DNA from 2 places in the Cupriavidus sp. 05L411 genome. Region 2 is predicted to be linked to the other one. Evidence: predicted binding sites of a transcription regulator. Region 2 holds the regulator's gene; the other holds the start of a gene.
What was found. Region 2 encodes sigma-54, which starts transcription at its own class of promoters, with help from an activator protein. Its sites were predicted from a motif close to TGGCANGNAANCTGCTTT; they were not measured.

Region 1 (8,846 bases), on a different contig from region 2:
AGCGCCGCGCCGGTGCGCCCGGAAACCTGCGGCGCGCCCGTTTCTGGTGCGCGGCGCACCACTTCATTCACTGCAATGGCGCAATGGCGATCTCGACCGCCAGCCGCTCGCCGCTGCCACCTTCGCGAATCCCGCGCACCGGTGCGGCCATGCGATAGTCGCGCCCTACCGCCAGCCGGATATGGCGCGCGTCGCTCAGGCAGCCGTGGGTCACGTCGATGCTGCACCACAACGCCTTGCCGGCATCCACGCAGACATCGGCCCAGGCATGGCTGGCCAGTTCCGACGCTGCCGGATCATAGAAATAGCCGCTGACGTAGCGCGCCGGCACGCCCAGGGCCCGGCAACATGCCACCATCACTTGCGCCTGGTCCTGGCAAACCCCGCTGCCCAGTGCGAACGCGTCGCTGGCCGAGGTGTCCACATTGGTGCTATCTGACTGGTAGCGCACCCGCCCGGCGATGCCATTGGCAAGCGCCAGCAGCGCGGGCACCGTCGCCCCCGCCGCCAGGTAGGGCGCGGCAAAACGCACCATCTCCGGCTTGGCGGAGGTCAGCGGCGTGCCGCCCAGGTAATAAAGCGGCGACACACGCGCCTCGCCAGCCGGCGGCGCATCGCAAAAGAACGGCCCGTCCGCATCCATTGGCGGCGTCACATCGACCACGCCGCTGGCCTCGATCACCAGCGTATCTGCTGGCCCGGCCACAGTGAAGCTGTGCACGATATTGCCGAAGCCGTCACGCGCCTCGGACAGGTTGCCGGGAACGGACAACTGCCATTCCTGCACGTCCTGCAGCGGGCCCGAGCGCGGCGCGAGCCGCAGTTCGTGCACGCTGCGCAGGACCGGCTCGGCGTAGCGGTAGATCGTCTTGTGGTGAATCTTGTATTTCATGATGTGGCGAGGCCGGCACAACCTCCCCACTTCTTATAGGTCAGGCAGCAAGCAGCGGCACGAGGAAATCCCGGCTGATGCCGTTGCCGAGGTCGCCGATGCGCTCCAGGAAACTGGTCAGGTAAGCATGCAGCCCGACGGCGAAGATGTCGTCGATGCGCGCATATTTCAAATCGGCGTGGAGTTTACCAGCCTGGCGCTCGGTCTCCGAAGAAAGGTGGTTGCCCACCAGCGCCAGGATCGACACCACCTCGTCCATGCTGGACACCAGCGAGCGCGGCATGTCGGGGCGCAGCACCAGCAGTTCGGCCACGCGCTCGGGCGTGATCACGGTGCGATACACCTTGCGGTACACCTCGAAGCCCGACACCGAGCGCAAGACAGCCGCCCAGTGATAGAAATCGTTGGCGTCGCGATTGGGATCGCTATCGTCGGCCGTGCTCGCCTGGAACTTCACGTCCAGAATCCGCGCGGTATTGTCGGCGCGTTCCAGGAACGTGCCCAGCCGCATGAAGTGGAAGGCATCGTCCTTGAGCATGGTGCCAAACTGCACGCCTCGGGCCAAGTGGGAGCGGAACTTCACCCACTCGAAGAACTGCGAAGGATCCTCGCGCAGCACGCCGTCGGCAATCATGCGCTGCACGTCGAGCCAGGTGGTGTTGATGGTCTCCCAGACCTCGGTGGTCAGCGAGCCGCGCACCGCGCGGGCGTTCTCGCGGGCCGCGCGCAGGCAGCTCATGATGGACGAGACATTGGTCATGTCGCGCACCATGAAGTCGATCACGTCGTCGCGCGTGAGCAGGCCGTACTTCTCGTCGAACACCGTGGTCAGCTCGGAGATATCGAGCATGGCCCACCAGCCTTGCTCCGCCACTTCCGCGGACTGCGGCAGCAGCGAAGTCTGGTAGTTCACGTCCAGCATGCGCGCGGTGTTCTCCGCGCGTTCGGTATAGCGCGCCATCCAGAACAGATGGTCGGCGGTGCGGCTAAGCATGGTCAGTCCCCTCGTACAGCGCTGTTCGCCCGCGCGCCGCCGGCAAAGCGTCGGCCAGCGCGGGAATCACAAACTATCCTTGCGTGCGCCGCGCGTCAGCGCTCCAGCACCCAGGTGTCCTTGGTGCCCCCGCCCTGCGAGGAGTTGACCACCAGCGAGCCTTCGCGCAGCGCCACGCGGGTCAGCCCGCCCGGCACCATGCGCACATCCTTGCCGGACAGCACGAACGGACGCAGATCGATGTGGCGCGGCGCGATCCCCGACTCGACATACGTCGGGCAGGTGGACAGTGCCAGCGTGGGCTGCGCGATGTACTGCTCGGGACGCGCGCGCACGACCTCGCGGAACGTGTCGATTTCCGCGCGCGTGGCGGCAGGCCCCACCAGCATGCCGTAGCCGCCAGCCCCGTGGGTTTCCTTGACCACCAGTTCGCTCATGTGGTCCAGCACGTACTGCAGGTCGTCCGGGCGGCGGCACATGTACGTCGGCACATTGTTGAGGATCGCTTCCTCACCAAGGTAGAAGCGGATCATGTCGGGCACGTAGGGATAGATCGACTTGTCGTCGGCCACGCCCGTGCCAATGGCGTTGCAGATGGTGACATTGCCCGCGCGGTAGACCGAGAGCAGGCCCGCCGCGCCCAGTGTGGAGTCCGAGCGGAACACCAGCGGGTCGAGGAAGTCATCGTCGACCCGGCGGTAGATCACGTCGATGCGCTGCGGCCCCTGGGTGGTACGCATGTAGAGGTGCTCGTCCTGCACGAACAGGTCGCTGCCCTCGACCAGTTCCACGCCCATTTGCTGCGCCAGGAAGGCATGCTCGAAGTAGGCGGAGTTGTACATGCCGGGCGTGAGCACCACCACCGTGGGATCGGCGATGTTCTGCGGCGAGACGCCACGCAGCATGTCGAGCAGCAGGTCGGGATAGTGCGCCACCGGCGCCACGCGATTACGCGCGAACAGGTCCGGGAACAGCCGCATCATCATCTTGCGGTTCTCCAGCATGTACGACACGCCGGAGGGCACGCGCAAGTTGTCTTCCAGCACGTAGAACTCGCCCTCGCCAGCGCGTACTACGTCGATGCCCGCCACGTGGGCGTAGATATCACGAGGCACGTCGATGCCGAGCATCTCGGGGCGGTACTGCGCGTTGTTGTAGATCTGGTCTGGCGGGATCACACCGGCGCGGATGATGTCCTGCCCGTGATAGATATCATGGATAAAGCGGTTCAGCGCCGACACCCGCTGGCGCAGGCCGCGCTCGAGCGTTGCCCACTCGCTGGCGGGGAAGATGCGGGGAATGACGTCGAACGGGATGGTCCGCTCGGTACCGCTGTTCGACTCGTCTTTTTCGCCGTAAACGGCGAACGTGATGCCCACGCGCCGGAAGATCAGGTCAGCCTCGGCGCGCTTGTTGCCCATGGTGCCTTCGGACTGGCGCGCCAACCAATCCGCGAACTGCTTGTAATGCCCCCGCACGGCACCTGCCGGCAGGGACTCGCCCGCGTGGATTGCTGCTGCCACGCCATCTTGCCAATCGAGCATCTCGTCGAAAAACCGCGCCGCCATGATGGCCGTTCCCCCATGATTTGGGTGCCGCCCAAACTGCCGGCTATCCCGTTTTGATTGGCTTGTTGTTCCCGGCACAGCACCTTGAGATCACCACCCGAGGCCCGGCGGCTTGGCCGCGGACCGTCTCGTCATGCTTCGAAGTGCTGTCCCTATAGGATACCTATGACCACGAAAGCCGCAAGCGGCAGGCATTCGCGCCATCAAACATGGATAAGCAAGATGTCTGCCAGCCTTCGCTTCGGGCCAGCCTTGGCATCGGTTCAGCGGGCGATCGCCGCGCTTTTTTGTGCCTGCACTCCGGCCAGGATGCGCTGCACCAGCGCCTCCGGCGTCTGGCGGATATCGAGCACCAGGGCGTCACTCGGCTCTTCCAGGGTCTCGAACTGGCTCTGCAACAGGGCGGGATTGAAGAAGTGGTCGCTGCGCTCGGCCAGGCGGCCGCCAATGACCGCAGCATCGCCCTTCATGTAGACAAAGGTCACGCCGCCATCGGCGGGCGTCAGGCGGTCGCGGTAGATTTGCCGCAGCGCGGAACAGGTAAAGACGTGGGTGCGCCCCTCGGCGCGGGCCGCATCGATCGCCGCGCGCATCGCGGCCAGCCAGGGCCAGCGGTCGTCGTCGGTCAGCGCGATGCCGTTGTGCATCTTCGCCTTGTTGGCGGCGCTGTGGAATTCGTCGGCATCGTGGAAGCCGCATTGCAAGGTCTTGGCCAGCAACTGGCCGACCGTGGTCTTTCCGCTGCCGGAAACGCCCATCAGGATGTAGATCATGTCTGCTCCAATGATCATGTTCGGATGGTTTTCCCATCCTTGTCGGTAGTCCCCGCGCCGGCCGCCGGTCGGCTCCGCAAGCGCTCAGCCATGAAGCCATGATAGGACCCGCATGGGCCGGCTCGGGGTCGTCTCCGCCAGCCATCGGCTGCCGGGGACACAAATGACACAAATTTAAGGGGCGCTGCCTATTGTGCGACGGCCGCGCCCGTTTGGACAGCGCCGGGCGCGTCGGCCTCGGAGAGGTCCAGCGCGCTGCCGCCCTCCTCCGCGATCCGCGCGTTGCGGCGGAACAGCCCGAACAGGCCCCGGCCGACGCTGAAGTTCGTGAAGGCGTCGTCCGGCAGTACGGCAGAAGCGCGCGTCGCCAGGTCGCCGTCGCCATTAGCGGCGCCGAGCCATTCCAGCGTGCCGGCCACGGCGTCCACGCGGATCCGGTCGCCGTCACGCACGCGCGCCAGCGGGCCGCCGGCAAGTGCCTCAGGCCCCACATGAATGACCGCCGGCACCTTGCCAGAAGCGCCGGACATGCGGCCATCGGTCACCAGCGCAACCTTGTGGCCGGCGTCCTGCAGCGAGCCCAGCACCGGGGTGAGACGGTGCAGTTCTGGCATGCCGTTGGCGTTGGGTCCCTGGAAACGCACGACCGCGATCATGTCGCCCGTGAACTCGCCGGCTTCGAACGCGGCTTGCAATTGCTCTTGCGAGTCGAAGACGCGTGCCGGTGCTTCGATCACCCGATGCTCGTCCGCCACCGCCGACACCTTGATCATGCCGCGACCAAGATTGCCTTGCAGCAGGCGCAAGCCGCCTTCTGCGGAGAACGGCTCAGCCGCGGTGGCCAGCACCGTGGCATCACCGCTGACTGCGGCACCGTCGCGCCACTGCAGCACGCCGTCGATCATCACGGGCTCTTGCGTGTAACGGGCCAGGCCACGTCCGGCCACGGTTTCCACGTCCTCGTGCAGCAACCCGGCGCTGAGCAGCTGGCGAATCACGTAGGCCACGCCGCCCGCGGCGTGGAAGTGATTCACGTCGGCCGAGCCGTTGGGGTAGACCCGTGCCAGCAGCGGCGTGATGCGCGAAAGACGGTCGAAATCATCCCAGTCGATCAGGATGCCCGCCGCGCGCGCCATCGCCACCAGGTGAATGGTGTGGTTGGTCGAGCCACCCGTGGCCAGCAGGCCGACCACGGCATTGATCACCGCGCGCTCGTCCACGATGCGCGCCAGCGGCAGGTAGTCGCCGCCCCGCGCCGTCAGGGCCAGCGCGCGTTGGGCCGCGGCGGCGGTGAGCGCGTCACGCAGGCCGCTGTCCGGATGCACGAAGGCCGCGCCCGGCATATGCAGGCCCATGATTTCCATCAGGAACTGGTTGCTGTTGGCGGTGCCGTAGAAGGTGCACGTGCCAGCGCCGTGATAGGCCTCGCACTCGGCCTCCAGCAAGGCTTCGCGGCCGACCTGGCCGGTTGCGTATAGCTGGCGCACGCGCGCCTTTTCCTTGTTGGACAAGCCCGTCGACATCGGCCCCGCCGGCACGAACACCACCGGCAGGTGGCCAAACTGCAGCGCGCCCATCAGCAGGCCCGGCACGATCTTGTCGCACACGCCCAGCATGACCGCGGCATCGAAGGTGTTGTGCGACAGCGAGACCGCCGTGGCCATCGCAATGGCATCGCGCGAAAACAGCGACAGTTCCATGCCGGCATTGCCCTGCGTGATGCCATCGCACATCGCCGGCACACCGCCCGCCACCTGCGCCACTGCGCCAACGGCACGCGCCGCCTCCCGGATCACGCCGGGATAACGTTCGTACGGCTGGTGGGCCGACAGCATGTCGTTGTACGCGGTAACGATGCCGAGGTTGGCGGCATGCTCGACCCGCAGCTTGAGCTTGTCGTGCGTGGGCAGCGCGGCCAGGCCGTGGGCAAGGTTGGCGCAGGACAGCCCGCGCAAGGGGCCCAGCTCCTGCTGGGCGCGTTCGCAACGCGCGAGATAGGCGGCGCGGCTGCGCTGGCTGCGCGCGATCACGCGCTCGGTGACGGCGTGGACTTCGGCGTGGAGGGCTTTTGACATTGGGGGAGTTCCTGGTCGTGATGCCTGATCGTATCCGGGAGGACTGGGGGACTAGCGGGCGCCGGCTGGCGCCATTGTTTGTAGATTTTCTACATTATATCGAAAGCCAATTTGAAAACACCATGCGCACGCATCACAAAGCGCTTTATTCATGGCATATTCAGCGCACATAGGTGAAATCCCTACCCAGCCGCCACGCTGAAGCCGCGATGATCTCGCCTCGGATTATGTAGAATATCTACATGCCGCTCGATCCGTCGAGCCACGGATTCCGGGGCCAGAGCCAGAACAATTCCCCGGCACAGACAGCCACCCCTGCCCTACCATGCGCGACCGAATTCTTGCCGTCTACGACACGCTTCGCCCTTCCGAACGCCGCCTTGCCGACTATGTCGCCCGCCACGGCGCCAGCGTGATCCGCTTGTCGATGCCCGAGCTGGCCGAGCGCGCGGGCGTGTCCCAGCCCACTATTGCGCGCTTTTGCGCGGCGCTGGGCTACGACGGCTTTCGCGAGTTCAAGCTCCAGTTCGCCCAGAACGTGGGCGGCGGCACGCCCTTCGTGCACCAGGACGTCAAAGCCGAGGACCGCCCCGCCGATATCGCCGGCAAGGTGTTCGACCGCACCATCGCCACCCTGATGACCGTGCGCAACGCACTGTCGGCTGACCAGATCGAACATGGCATCCAGCTGCTCGCCGCGGCCAGGCGCATCGAGTTCTATGGCTGCGGCAACTCGGGCATCGTCGCCCTGGATATCCAGCACAAGTTCTTCCGCCTCGGCATGCCCACCGTTGCCTACTCGGACTCGCACGTCTTCAGCATGTCGGCGGCGCTGCTCGGACCCGGCGATGTGGCCGTGCTGGTCTCCAACAGCGGGCGCACGTGGGACATGCTGGCCGCCGCCACGCTCGCCCGCGCCAGCGGTGCCAGCGTGCTGGCGCTGACCCACAGCGGCTCGCCGCTGGCCGCGCTGGCGGACGTCTGCGTGTTCTCGGACGTCGAGGAAGACAGCGAGGTCTACACGCCGATGACCTCCCGCATCTGCCACCTGGTGCTGGGCGACGTGCTGGCTGCGGGCGTTGCCCTGGAGCGCGCCGACACCGTCTCCGCCGGCCTGCAGCGGGCCAAGGCGCACCTGCGCGAGCGCCGCATCGCGCAGGCCGAGCCCGCGCATCTCAGCGAGGCGCAGGCGGCGCCGCGCGCCAGTAGCGCCGCGCGTGCTGGCGGTAGGCCTGCAGCGCGTAAGACTCGCCGCGCGTCGTAAGCTGGACCGCGCCGGTCTCGTCGCTGCGATAGCGGGCGATCTCGTGCGAACCGTAGCGCTCCCAGATCTCGGGCCGGGGATGCCGGTGGCGATTGCGGTAGCCCACCTGGAACAGCGCGACCTCCGGTGCCACCACGGCCAGGAACGCCCCGCTCGATGAGGTGTTGCTGCCGTGATGCGGCAGCAGAAAGATCACCTAACCCTTTGTTTACAAATAGATTTAACCGATATTGGCGTGAATTTGGCGTAATGACGCCAAGAAAAATTGTGATGCACTAGCACGTCGCGGCTATACTGTATATCCATACAGTTCACGTGCTGCATTCCGCAGCACCCACCAACGCCCGGGGTTGCCGCCATGCCTGATACTCGCGCCATCAAGTACATAGTCGTGCCCTACCGTAAAGGCAAGGGCGAAGCGCTCCTGCCTGGCGAGATCCGCCAGGCATCCAGCGAAGTCGGCGCTATCCGCATCGCAAGCGGCATGGCCTCGAGTTTCGTTGGCGTCGCGGCCTATGAGGTGCTGGTGGACGAGGAAACCGGCGAAATGGGTTCGCCCCGAGTCCTGGCGCAGGAAGGGAGCGTTCCCGCTCTCGGCGAGTGACGAAAAGCGAGCCGTCCGGTGCTTACTGTCTCGCATCCAGCGGGCCGACGGAAGACTGCCGACCGAGATCCTGAGCACGCAGCTTCATGCAGCCCCGCCGTCAAAGCTGATGTACGCCACGCCAGCGCCACGCGCGAAGGCCGCCGAGAGAGGCCCATGTGGGCAGCACGGACAATTTGCAATTGCCAGCGGAGGTCCGCTCTCGGCCGTGGATTCAACGGGTCGATGCAACACTAGACGCTGCCTGAGTAGCTTGGCTGCCATGCTACGATTCTCGCTGACGATGCGCCGCGACGCAATGCTCCTTTCGTCATCGTCATAGATCCGGAAGCGATCGACCGGTACGACTCAAGCAATGGTGAAGAGAAGGCGAGAATTGAGGCCCGGGTCTGCGAGATAGTTGGACATCGTCGGCGGAACTACGATCCGAAGGGACCCGTCGATGTTGCCACCCCCTTCGTCGCTCAGCTTGACGAAGGCGATCTCTAACTAATGTCAAACGCGAAGAGACTAGCCATATGCAGGTATGGGGAAAGCCGCTGGAATTCTGGGATGCAGCATCTGTTTGGTTGATTTGGATCGCCGCAGTTTGTGGCGCCGTGGCTGCAATCTCGGGGCTTCTCGGGGCAATCGTTAGCAGAGAAGTGGCCGCCGCCACTCAGCGGGAATCGGATGA
Region 2 (8,846 bases):
CAATTGCAGCGGGCGCGTCGTCGTGTCCGGCATCGGCAAGTCGGGCCACATCGGCCGCAAGGTCGCGGCCACGCTGGCCTCGACCGGCACGCCCGCGTTTTTCGTGCATCCGGCCGAAGCCAGCCACGGCGACCTGGGCATGGTCACGCGCGACGACGTGCTGATCGCCTTTTCCAATTCCGGAGAGACCGCCGAGTTGCTTTCGATCGTCCCGATCGTCAAGCGCATCGGCGCCAAGCTCATCTCCGTGACCGGCAACCCCGCGTCCACGCTGGCCAAGCTGGCCGACGCGCACCTCAATGCCGGCGTGGAAAAAGAAGCCTGCCCGCTCAACCTGGCCCCGACCGCCAGCACCACCGCCGCACTGGCGATGGGCGACGCGCTCGCGGTGGCGGTGCTGGATGCCCGCGGCTTTGGCGAGGAAGACTTTGCCCGCTCGCATCCGGGCGGCGCGCTCGGGCGCAAGCTGCTGACCCACGTGCGCGACGTCATGCGCAGCGGCAACGCGGTGCCCAAGGTGCGCGAGAGCACACCACTGGCGCAGGCCCTGATGGAAATCACCCGCAAAGGCATGGCAATGACCGCGGTGGTGGACCCGGACGACCGCCTGATCGGCGTCTTCACCGATGGCGACCTGCGCCGCCTGCTCGAAACCCCGCGCGACTGGAAGACCGTACCCATCAGCGAGGTCATGCACCGCACACCGCATACCGTCGGGCCGGACCAGCTGGCCGTGGAAGCCGTGCAGGTCATGGAGGCGAATCGCATCAACCAGATGCTGGTGGTCGACGCGGAGCGGCGCCTGGTCGGCGCGCTCCACATCCACGACCTGACCCGCGCCAAGGTCATCTGAGGCCAGCCCATGCCTATGCGGGAAATCCTGTCCTCCCTGAGCCGGCTTGCCATGCGAGCCCTGCCCCTGCTACTGATGGCGCTGGTGGCGGGCAGCACCTTCTGGCTGGTGCAGGTCAACTCCCCGAAAGAAGCGGACACCGGGCCGGTAGGCAAGAAGCATGAACCGGATTACTACATGATCCGTTTTTCCGCGACCGAGCTTGCCGAGGACGGCAACACCAAGCTGCGCTTCACCGGCGACAAGATGATCCACTTCGAGGACGACCAGACCTACGATGTGACGCGTCCGGCCATGCGTTCCTATGAAATCGACCGTCCGCCCGTCACCGGCCACTCCGATCGCGGCACGATGAACGCGGAAGGCTCGGTCATCGACCTGTTCGGCAATGCCTTCATCGTGCGCGCCCAGGGTCCCGACCCCGCCAAGGATCCGCAGATGACGGCCGCCTCGGAGTACTTCCAGGTGCTGGTGAACGATGACATCGTCAAGACCGACAAGGCTGTCAAGCTGACCCGCGGCCCATCGGTGATGACCGCCAACGGCCTGGTCTTCAACAATGTCACTCGCGAAGTACAATTGCTGGGTAACGTACGCGGCACCATCATCACGGGGCCGCCGCCGGCGAGTCCCGCAAAGTAGCCCTGAAGCCGCCCGCGGGCACCAGCCGCCCGCGTCAACCGCCATCACGCCAACATGAATCCATTCCCGACGACTTCGTCCTGTCTGCGCCGCAGCACGGCCGCCTTGCTGACGCTGGCCGCCGTCCTTGGCCTCACGCTGGCCGCGCCCGCCAGCGCCGAAAAGGCCGACCGCGAAAAGCCGCTGGTCCTGGAGGCCGACAATGCCAGCTACGATGACGTCAAGCAGGTCTATGTACTGACCGGCAACGTGGTGCTGACCAAGGGCACCATGGTGCTCAAATCCGACGCAGCCGAAGTCCGTACCGATCCCGAGGGCTACCAGTACGCGGTCGCGACCTCCAAGGGCAGCAAGCAAGCCTATATCCGCCAGAAGCGCGACAACGTCGACGAGTACATCGACGGCTGGGGCGACCGCATCGAATATGACGGCAAGCAGGAGTTGTCCAAGCTGATCGGGCGCGCCCGCATGGCCCGCCTGGCCGGCGCCAAGCTGGTCGACGAGATCCGCGGCGCGGTGATCACCTATGACAGCCGCAACGAGTTCTACACGGCCAGCGGTGGCGCCGAGAACGCGACCGCGGGCAGCCCGTCGGGCCGCGTGCGCGCCGTGCTGTCGCCGCGCCAGGAGCAGCCCGCCAGCGGTGCCGCAGCCAGCCCTCTGCCGCTCAAGCCGGCAACTGCCCCCGTCAACCCCTGACCCACGGATTCTGACTTCACCTTCATGACCGCTACCCAAACCGCACCGTCCCAGCCCGCCACCCTGAAGGACGGCAGCACGCTGGTCGTGCGCCACCTGAAGAAGCGCTACGGCTCGCGCACCGTGGTCAAGGACGTGTCGCTCGACGTGAAGAGCGGCGAGGTGGTTGGCTTGCTGGGCCCCAACGGCGCGGGCAAGACGACGTCGTTCTACATGATCGTGGGGCTGGTGGCGCTGGACGAGGGCGATATCGTGCTCGACGACAAGCACATCAGCGGCCTGGCCATCCATGAGCGAGCGCGCATGGGCCTGTCCTACCTGCCGCAGGAAGCCTCCGTGTTCCGCAAGCTCAATGTGCAGGAGAACATCCGCGCAGTGCTGGAGCTGCAGCTCAACGATGGCAAACCCCTGGGCAAGGTCGAGATCGAGCGCCGGCTGGACACCCTGCTGGATGACCTGCAGATTGCCCACCTGCGCGACAACCCGGCGCTATCGCTGTCCGGCGGCGAGCGCCGCCGCGTGGAAATCGCCCGCGCGCTGGCCTCCGCGCCGCGCTTCATCCTGCTCGACGAGCCCTTCGCCGGCGTCGACCCGATCGCGGTGGGCGAAATCCAGCGCATCGTCAGCTTCCTCAAGGCACGCAATATCGGCGTGCTGATCACCGACCACAACGTGCGCGAGACACTGGGCATCTGCGACCACGCCTACATCATCAGCGAAGGCGCGGTGCTGGCGTCCGGGCAGCCTGAAGACATCATCGCCAACGAGTCGGTGCGCAAGGTCTACCTGGGCGAGAACTTCCGTATGTAAGGGCGCGCGGCGCCTGCCGCGCATCGCCCCCCGGCGGCTTCAGTGTCGCCTTTTATCCTTCAAACGATCATAGCGACACCAGCGATAGCAATTTCCGTTCCACCAGTACGGAAGTTGGGCATAAAATAGGTCGCATGAAACCGTCGCTACAGCTCCGCCTCTCGCAGCATCTCGCGCTTACGCCGCAACTCCAGCAGTCGATCCGGCTGCTGCAACTGTCCACGCTTGAACTGCAGCAGGAAGTGGAACAGGCGCTGACCGAGAACCCCTTGCTCGAGCGTGAGAACGACTGGCTGGACAGCCCGTTGCGCGTATCTTCGGACGGCTCGGTGAACCTGCAGAGCGCGCCCGCGCCGGCGCCAGCCGATGGCCAGGGCACCAGCGAGAACCGCCCCGATGGCGCCCCCGAAGCCGACGACAGCTACTCTGACAGCAATGAGGATTACGGCAGCGACTGGAGCCTGGACGACTTCGCACGCCGCCCGCAAGGCGAAGACGACGAAAAAACCCCGATGCAGCTGCGCGATGCCGAGCCCACGCTGCGTGAACACCTCATGGAGCAGCTGGCGCCGCTCAAGATTTCCCTGCGCGACAAAGGGCTGGCCATCTTCCTGGTCGAATCCCTGGACGATGATGGCTACCTGAGCACCACGCTCGAGGAAATCTGCAGCGAGCTGCCGGAGGAGCTCGAGTTCGAGGTCGACGAGATCCAGGCTGTGCTCACGCTGCTGCAGAGCTTCGATCCGCCGGGCGTCGGGGCGCGCAACGCCGCCGAGTGCCTGGCGCTGCAATTGCGCAGGCTCAAGCATCCGCAGCGCGAACTGGCGCTGAGCATCGTCACCAATCACCTGGAGCTGCTGGCGGTGCGCGATTACACGCGCCTGAAAAAAGCGCTGCAAGTGGACGAGCCGGAACTCAAGGCAGCACATGAACTGATCCGCTCGCTCGCGCCCTATCCAGGCCACGCCTACAGCCGGCCAGAAGCGGACTTCGTGGTGCCCGATGTTTTTGTTCGAAAGTTGAGCGGCGGATGGATCGCCCACCTCAACCCGGATGTGATGCCGCGGCTACGCATCAACGACATGTACGCGCAGATTTTGCGCGGTGCAAAAGGCGACGCTGGCGCGGCCGGGCTGCAGCAAAAACTGCAGGAAGCACGCTGGTTGATCAAGAATATCCAGCAAAGGTTCGATACGATATTGCGCGTCGCACAAGCCATTGTCGAACGTCAAAAGAACTTCTTCACCCACGGTGAAATTGCGATGCGCCCCTTGGTTTTGCGGGAGATTGCCGATACACTGGGTTTACACGAGTCCACCATCTCTCGGGTGACTACCAATAAATACATGGCAACGCCGATGGGGACTTTCGAGCTGAAGTATTTTTTCGGCTCTCACGTATCCACAGAAACCGGCGGCGCGGCCTCATCAACGGCAATCCGTGCGTTGATCAAGCAATTGATAGGAGCCGAAGACGCTAGGAACCCCTTGTCCGACAGCCGGATTGCCGAATTGCTCGGCGAGCAAGGCTTTGTGGTGGCACGGCGTACCGTTGCCAAATACCGCGAAGCGCTCAAGATTCCCGCGGTAAATCTCCGTAAGACTTTGTAGCCGAGCTGCATCGCCTGCCTGATGCAGCTCTTTCAGAAGGAGAAACGCTATGAACTTCAAGATCAGTGGACACCACTTGGACATCACGCCCCCTCTGCGTGAGTACGTGGAAACGAAACTGGAGCGTATCGTCAGGCATTTCGATCAAGTCATTGGCGTAAGTGTGCTGCTCTCTGTCGACAATACAAAAGAAAAGGACCGGCGGCAGTACGCGGAAATCAATCTACATCTCAAGGGCAAGGACATCTTTGTCGAAGCGCATCATGAAGACCTGTATGCCGCTATCGACGCACTGGTCGACAAGCTCGACCGGCAGGTGATTCGCCACAAGGATCGCGTGCAGAGCCACGACCGTGAAGCGGTCAAGTATCAGATGGCCGCATCGCAGATGCAGCAATGACCGTGCCTGGCGGCCCACATACCGGGCCGTCGGTGTCAGTCCCTTGAAAAACGGAATCAAGCCGCGCCCAGAGCGCGGCTTTTTCGTTGCAGCCTGCCCGATCGGGCCACGCAGGGGATTCCGCAACGCATATGTAGCAGTGTATGCTGTGCAATACATGGTTGACTGGCCTAGCCATTCCGGTGCATGCAGCACCGCTTGAGCGCATCGGCTATTGCAATGCACAAAGCGGAAGCGGGCCTGCTCTATAATGGCCAGACGCCTGACACCGGCATGGGGGGACACCCGGTGGAAACCTCGGGCCCTGGTTCTTATCCTCTTTCCGCCCGGCGGGACGCCTCCTGGCCCCGGGCCTGCTTACTAGAAAACCCTGCGCATTCCACATGAATCGTTTGGCTAAATTGCTGCCACCCGGCAACATCAACCTCGACGTCAGCGTCACCAGCAAGAAGCGCGTGTTCGAACAGGCCGGGCTCCTCTTCGAGAACAACCATGGCGTAGCGCGCGCGACCGTGACCGACAACCTGTTCGCCCGCGAGTCGCTCGGGTCCACCGGCCTTGGCGCGGGGGTTGCGATCCCCCATGGCCGCATCAAGGGACTGAAACAGCCACTGGCCGCCTTCATGCGCCTGGCCGAGCCGATCCCCTTCGAGTCGCCCGACGGCAAGCCGGTCGCACTGCTGATCTTCCTGCTGGTGCCCGAACAGGCCACCCAGCAGCATCTGGAAATCCTCTCCGAGATCGCCCAGCTGCTGTCTGACCGCGAGATGCGCGAAGGACTGGCTACCCTGCCCACCCCCAACGACGTGCATCAGTTGCTGACGCAATGGCACCCTTGATCCGGCACTGAAAGCCCGTCCCTGAAAGCACCCGAATGGAACTCACTGGCGTCACCTCGCAGTCGATCTTCGACGACAACGCAGCCGATATCAAACTCTCCTGGGTAGCAGGACTGGAGGGCGCGGACCGGGCCTTCGATGTCGAGTTTGCGCGTGAAGCCACGTCCGCGGCCGATCTCGTCGGCCACTTGAACCTGATCCACCCGAACCGGATCCAGGTGCTGGGCAAGCCCGAAATCACGTATTACCAGCGCCTCGATGACGAGATGCGCAAGCGCCAGATGGGCGAGCTGATCCTGCTGGAGCCGCCGTTCCTGGTGATCGCCGACGGCATGGAGCCGCCGCCCGACCTGGAACTGCGCTGCACGCGCTCGTCCACCCCGCTGTTCACCACGCCGGTGTCTTCGGCCGCGGTGATCGACCACCTGCGCCTCTATCTGTCGCGCATTTCCGCGCCGCGCGTGACCATGCACGGCGTGTTCCTCGACATCCTCGGCATGGGCGTGCTGGTGATGGGCGAATCCGGCCTGGGCAAGAGCGAACTCGGCCTGGAACTGATCTCGCGCGGACATGGGCTGGTGGCGGACGATGCCGTCGATTTCGTACGCCTCGGGCCGGACTTCATCGAGGGCCGCTGCCCGCCGCTGCTGCAGAACCTGCTGGAAGTGCGCGGCCTGGGCCTGCTCGACATCAAGACCATCTTTGGCGAGACTGCGGTACGCCGCAAGATGAAGCTCAAGCTGGTGGTGCAGCTGGTACGCCGCAACGATGGCGAATTCGAGCGCCTGCCGCTGGACTCCCAGTATCTCGACGTGCTCGGCCTGCCCATCCACATGGTCAAGATCCAGGTGGCGGCCGGCCGAAATCTCGCCGTGCTGGTCGAGGCCGCGGTGCGCAACACCATCCTGCGCCTGCGCGGCATCGACACGCTGCGCGACTTCATGGACCGCCAGCGCGCCGCGATGCAGGCCGATGTCGCATCGCGGGGCCAGGGCCGGCTACTCTAGGTTTGACCGGCCCACGTCGTACCACCACGACGGGGCCGTTTTCAATTGCTTACATCCGGCCGCGCTTCGATGGTCAACGCGATGGGGTCATAGGCCGTTTTGTGCAGTAATGGGCATTGGGCCCAGCCCCGAGTTGCCGAGCCGACAGGCCAGCAGCCATGAAGTTTCCCACAGCCAGGAGAGCAAGCATGAAAAAATTGATCGCGATGTGCGTGCTGGTAGCCCCGCTTTTTGCCACCGGCGCCTTCGCCCAGAATGCACCGGCCGCTGCACCCGCGGCACCGGCGGCAGCCAACACCCAGCAGGACAAGATGAAGGCTTGCAACACGCAGGCCACCGGCAAGAAGGGCGATGAGCGCAAGGCCTTCATGAGCGATTGCCTGTCCAATAAGCCCGCGGCCGCACCCGCCAAGAACAGCCAGCAGGAAAAGATGAAGACCTGCAACGCCCAGGCCACCGGCAAGAAGGGCGACGAGCGCAAGGCCTTCATGAGCGACTGCTTGTCCAAGTAAGCTGCCGGCATCATTTGCGGCGCGGACGTGTAAAAATGGCGAACCCCTTCGGTTCGCCATTTTTACTGGCGCCGCGCCGTCATGACGGCGTCATCACCTGATGTTATGCTTGTCGTGCTATGCGCATCATACTTATCACCGGGATCTCCGGCTCCGGCAAATCCGTTGCCTTGAACGTACTGGAAGACGCGGGCTACTACTGCGTCGACAACCTGCCGGCGCAGTTTATCCCGGAGTTGGCCCAGTACCTCGCAGCACAGGGCTACACCCATCTGGGCGTCGCCACCGATATCCGTAGCCGCGAATCGCTGGACGAGCTGCCCGGCACGCTTCGCAACCTCGCCTCCGAACACCAGGTCCGGGTGGTCTTCCTGACCGCCAATACCGATGCGTTGGTGCAGCGCTATTCCGAGACGAGGCGGCGGCATCCGCTATCGATGCGCGCAGCCATGGCTGGCCTCTCGGCCAATCCCAAGAACGAGAATCTCGCCGACAGTACCGCCGAAGCCGCATTCAACGACACCTCGCTGATCGAGGCCATCGAGATGGAGCGCGAGCTCCTGAGCCCGCTGGCGGAGGCTGCGCACCGCATCGACACCAGCAATGTGCGCACCAATACATTGCGCGCGTGGATCAAGGAATTCGTGCGCGGCGATGACCTCAAGCTCACATTGCTGTTCGAGTCGTTCGGCTTCAAGCACGGCGTGCCCAGCGACGCCGATCTGGTGTTCGACGTGCGCTCGCTGCCCAACCCCTACTACGACCTGGCGCTGCGCCCGCTGACCGGCCGCGACGAGCCCGTGATCGATTTCCTGCAAAGCCAGCCGATGGTGCTGGCCATGGCCGAGGACATACGCGCCTATGTGGAAAAGTGGCTGCCAAGTTTCATCGCTGACAATCGCAGTTACCTGACCGTCGCAATCGGTTGCACTGGTGGGCAGCATCGCTCCGTGTACATCGCGGAAAGACTTGCCAACTATTTTCGCGCCCATGGTAATGTGCTGGTGAGACACCGCGAGCTCGCACCAGGCGGCTAAACGCCGCACCGCCAGGTTTCGTGGTCAGGCTCGGCAATCCTCGCCCGAAACCTTTGCTGGTTCAGCATGTCCTCACCCGCCACGCCCGGCTCATCCGCATCGTTCGCCGCCTCGCACAGCACGTCGGCGGGGCCTACGCTGGATAGCCTGCCGCTGTTTCCGCTGCATACCGTACTCTTTCCCGATGGGCTGCTGCCACTGCGCGTGTTCGAAGCGCGCTACGTGGACATGGTGCGCGCCTGCATGCGCGATCGCACCCCCTTCGGGGTCTGCCTGATCGCCAGCGGCAATGAAGTCGCCCGCCCGGACGAGCCCACCATGCCCGAGACGATCGGCTGCCTGGCCGACATCATCGACTGCAATATGGAGCAACTGGGCGTGCTGCTGATCAGTGCGCGCGGCCGCCAACGCTTCCGGTTGCTGGGCCACAGCGTGAA

Region 1: a site for sigma-54 is predicted at 3,669-3,686, ahead of AC1DQR_RS10925 (circularly permuted type 2 ATP-grasp protein). Genes of this name have one in related genera too.

Annotation. Positions count from the first base shown of each region.
Region 1 is NZ_JBFTOQ010000007.1:239,102-247,947, reverse strand. Features, by position in the region: gene AC1DQR_RS10935 (transglutaminase family protein) at 68-892, opposite strand; gene AC1DQR_RS10930 (alpha-E domain-containing protein) at 933-1,886, opposite strand; gene AC1DQR_RS10925 (circularly permuted type 2 ATP-grasp protein) at 1,982-3,454, opposite strand; gene AC1DQR_RS10920 (gluconokinase) at 3,718-4,227, opposite strand; gene edd (phosphogluconate dehydratase) at 4,416-6,302, opposite strand; gene AC1DQR_RS10910 (MurR/RpiR family transcriptional regulator) at 6,628-7,566, shown strand; gene AC1DQR_RS10905 (ComEC/Rec2 family competence protein) at 7,478-7,762, opposite strand; gene AC1DQR_RS10900 (hypothetical protein) at 7,925-8,170, shown strand; gene AC1DQR_RS10895 (hypothetical protein) at 8,689-8,846, shown strand, end outside.
Region 2 is NZ_JBFTOQ010000003.1:289,485-298,330, reverse strand. Features, by position in the region: gene AC1DQR_RS05370 (KpsF/GutQ family sugar-phosphate isomerase) at 1-853, shown strand, start outside; gene lptC (LPS export ABC transporter periplasmic protein LptC) at 869-1,495, shown strand; gene lptA (lipopolysaccharide transport periplasmic protein LptA) at 1,550-2,194, shown strand; gene lptB (LPS export ABC transporter ATP-binding protein) at 2,219-3,004, shown strand; gene AC1DQR_RS05350 (RNA polymerase factor sigma-54) at 3,139-4,614, shown strand; gene hpf (ribosome hibernation-promoting factor, HPF/YfiA family) at 4,664-5,014, shown strand; gene AC1DQR_RS05340 (PTS sugar transporter subunit IIA) at 5,398-5,853, shown strand; gene hprK (HPr(Ser) kinase/phosphatase) at 5,889-6,860, shown strand; gene AC1DQR_RS05330 (PsiF family protein) at 7,049-7,372, shown strand; gene rapZ (RNase adapter RapZ) at 7,492-8,409, shown strand; gene AC1DQR_RS05320 (LON peptidase substrate-binding domain-containing protein) at 8,476-8,846, shown strand, end outside.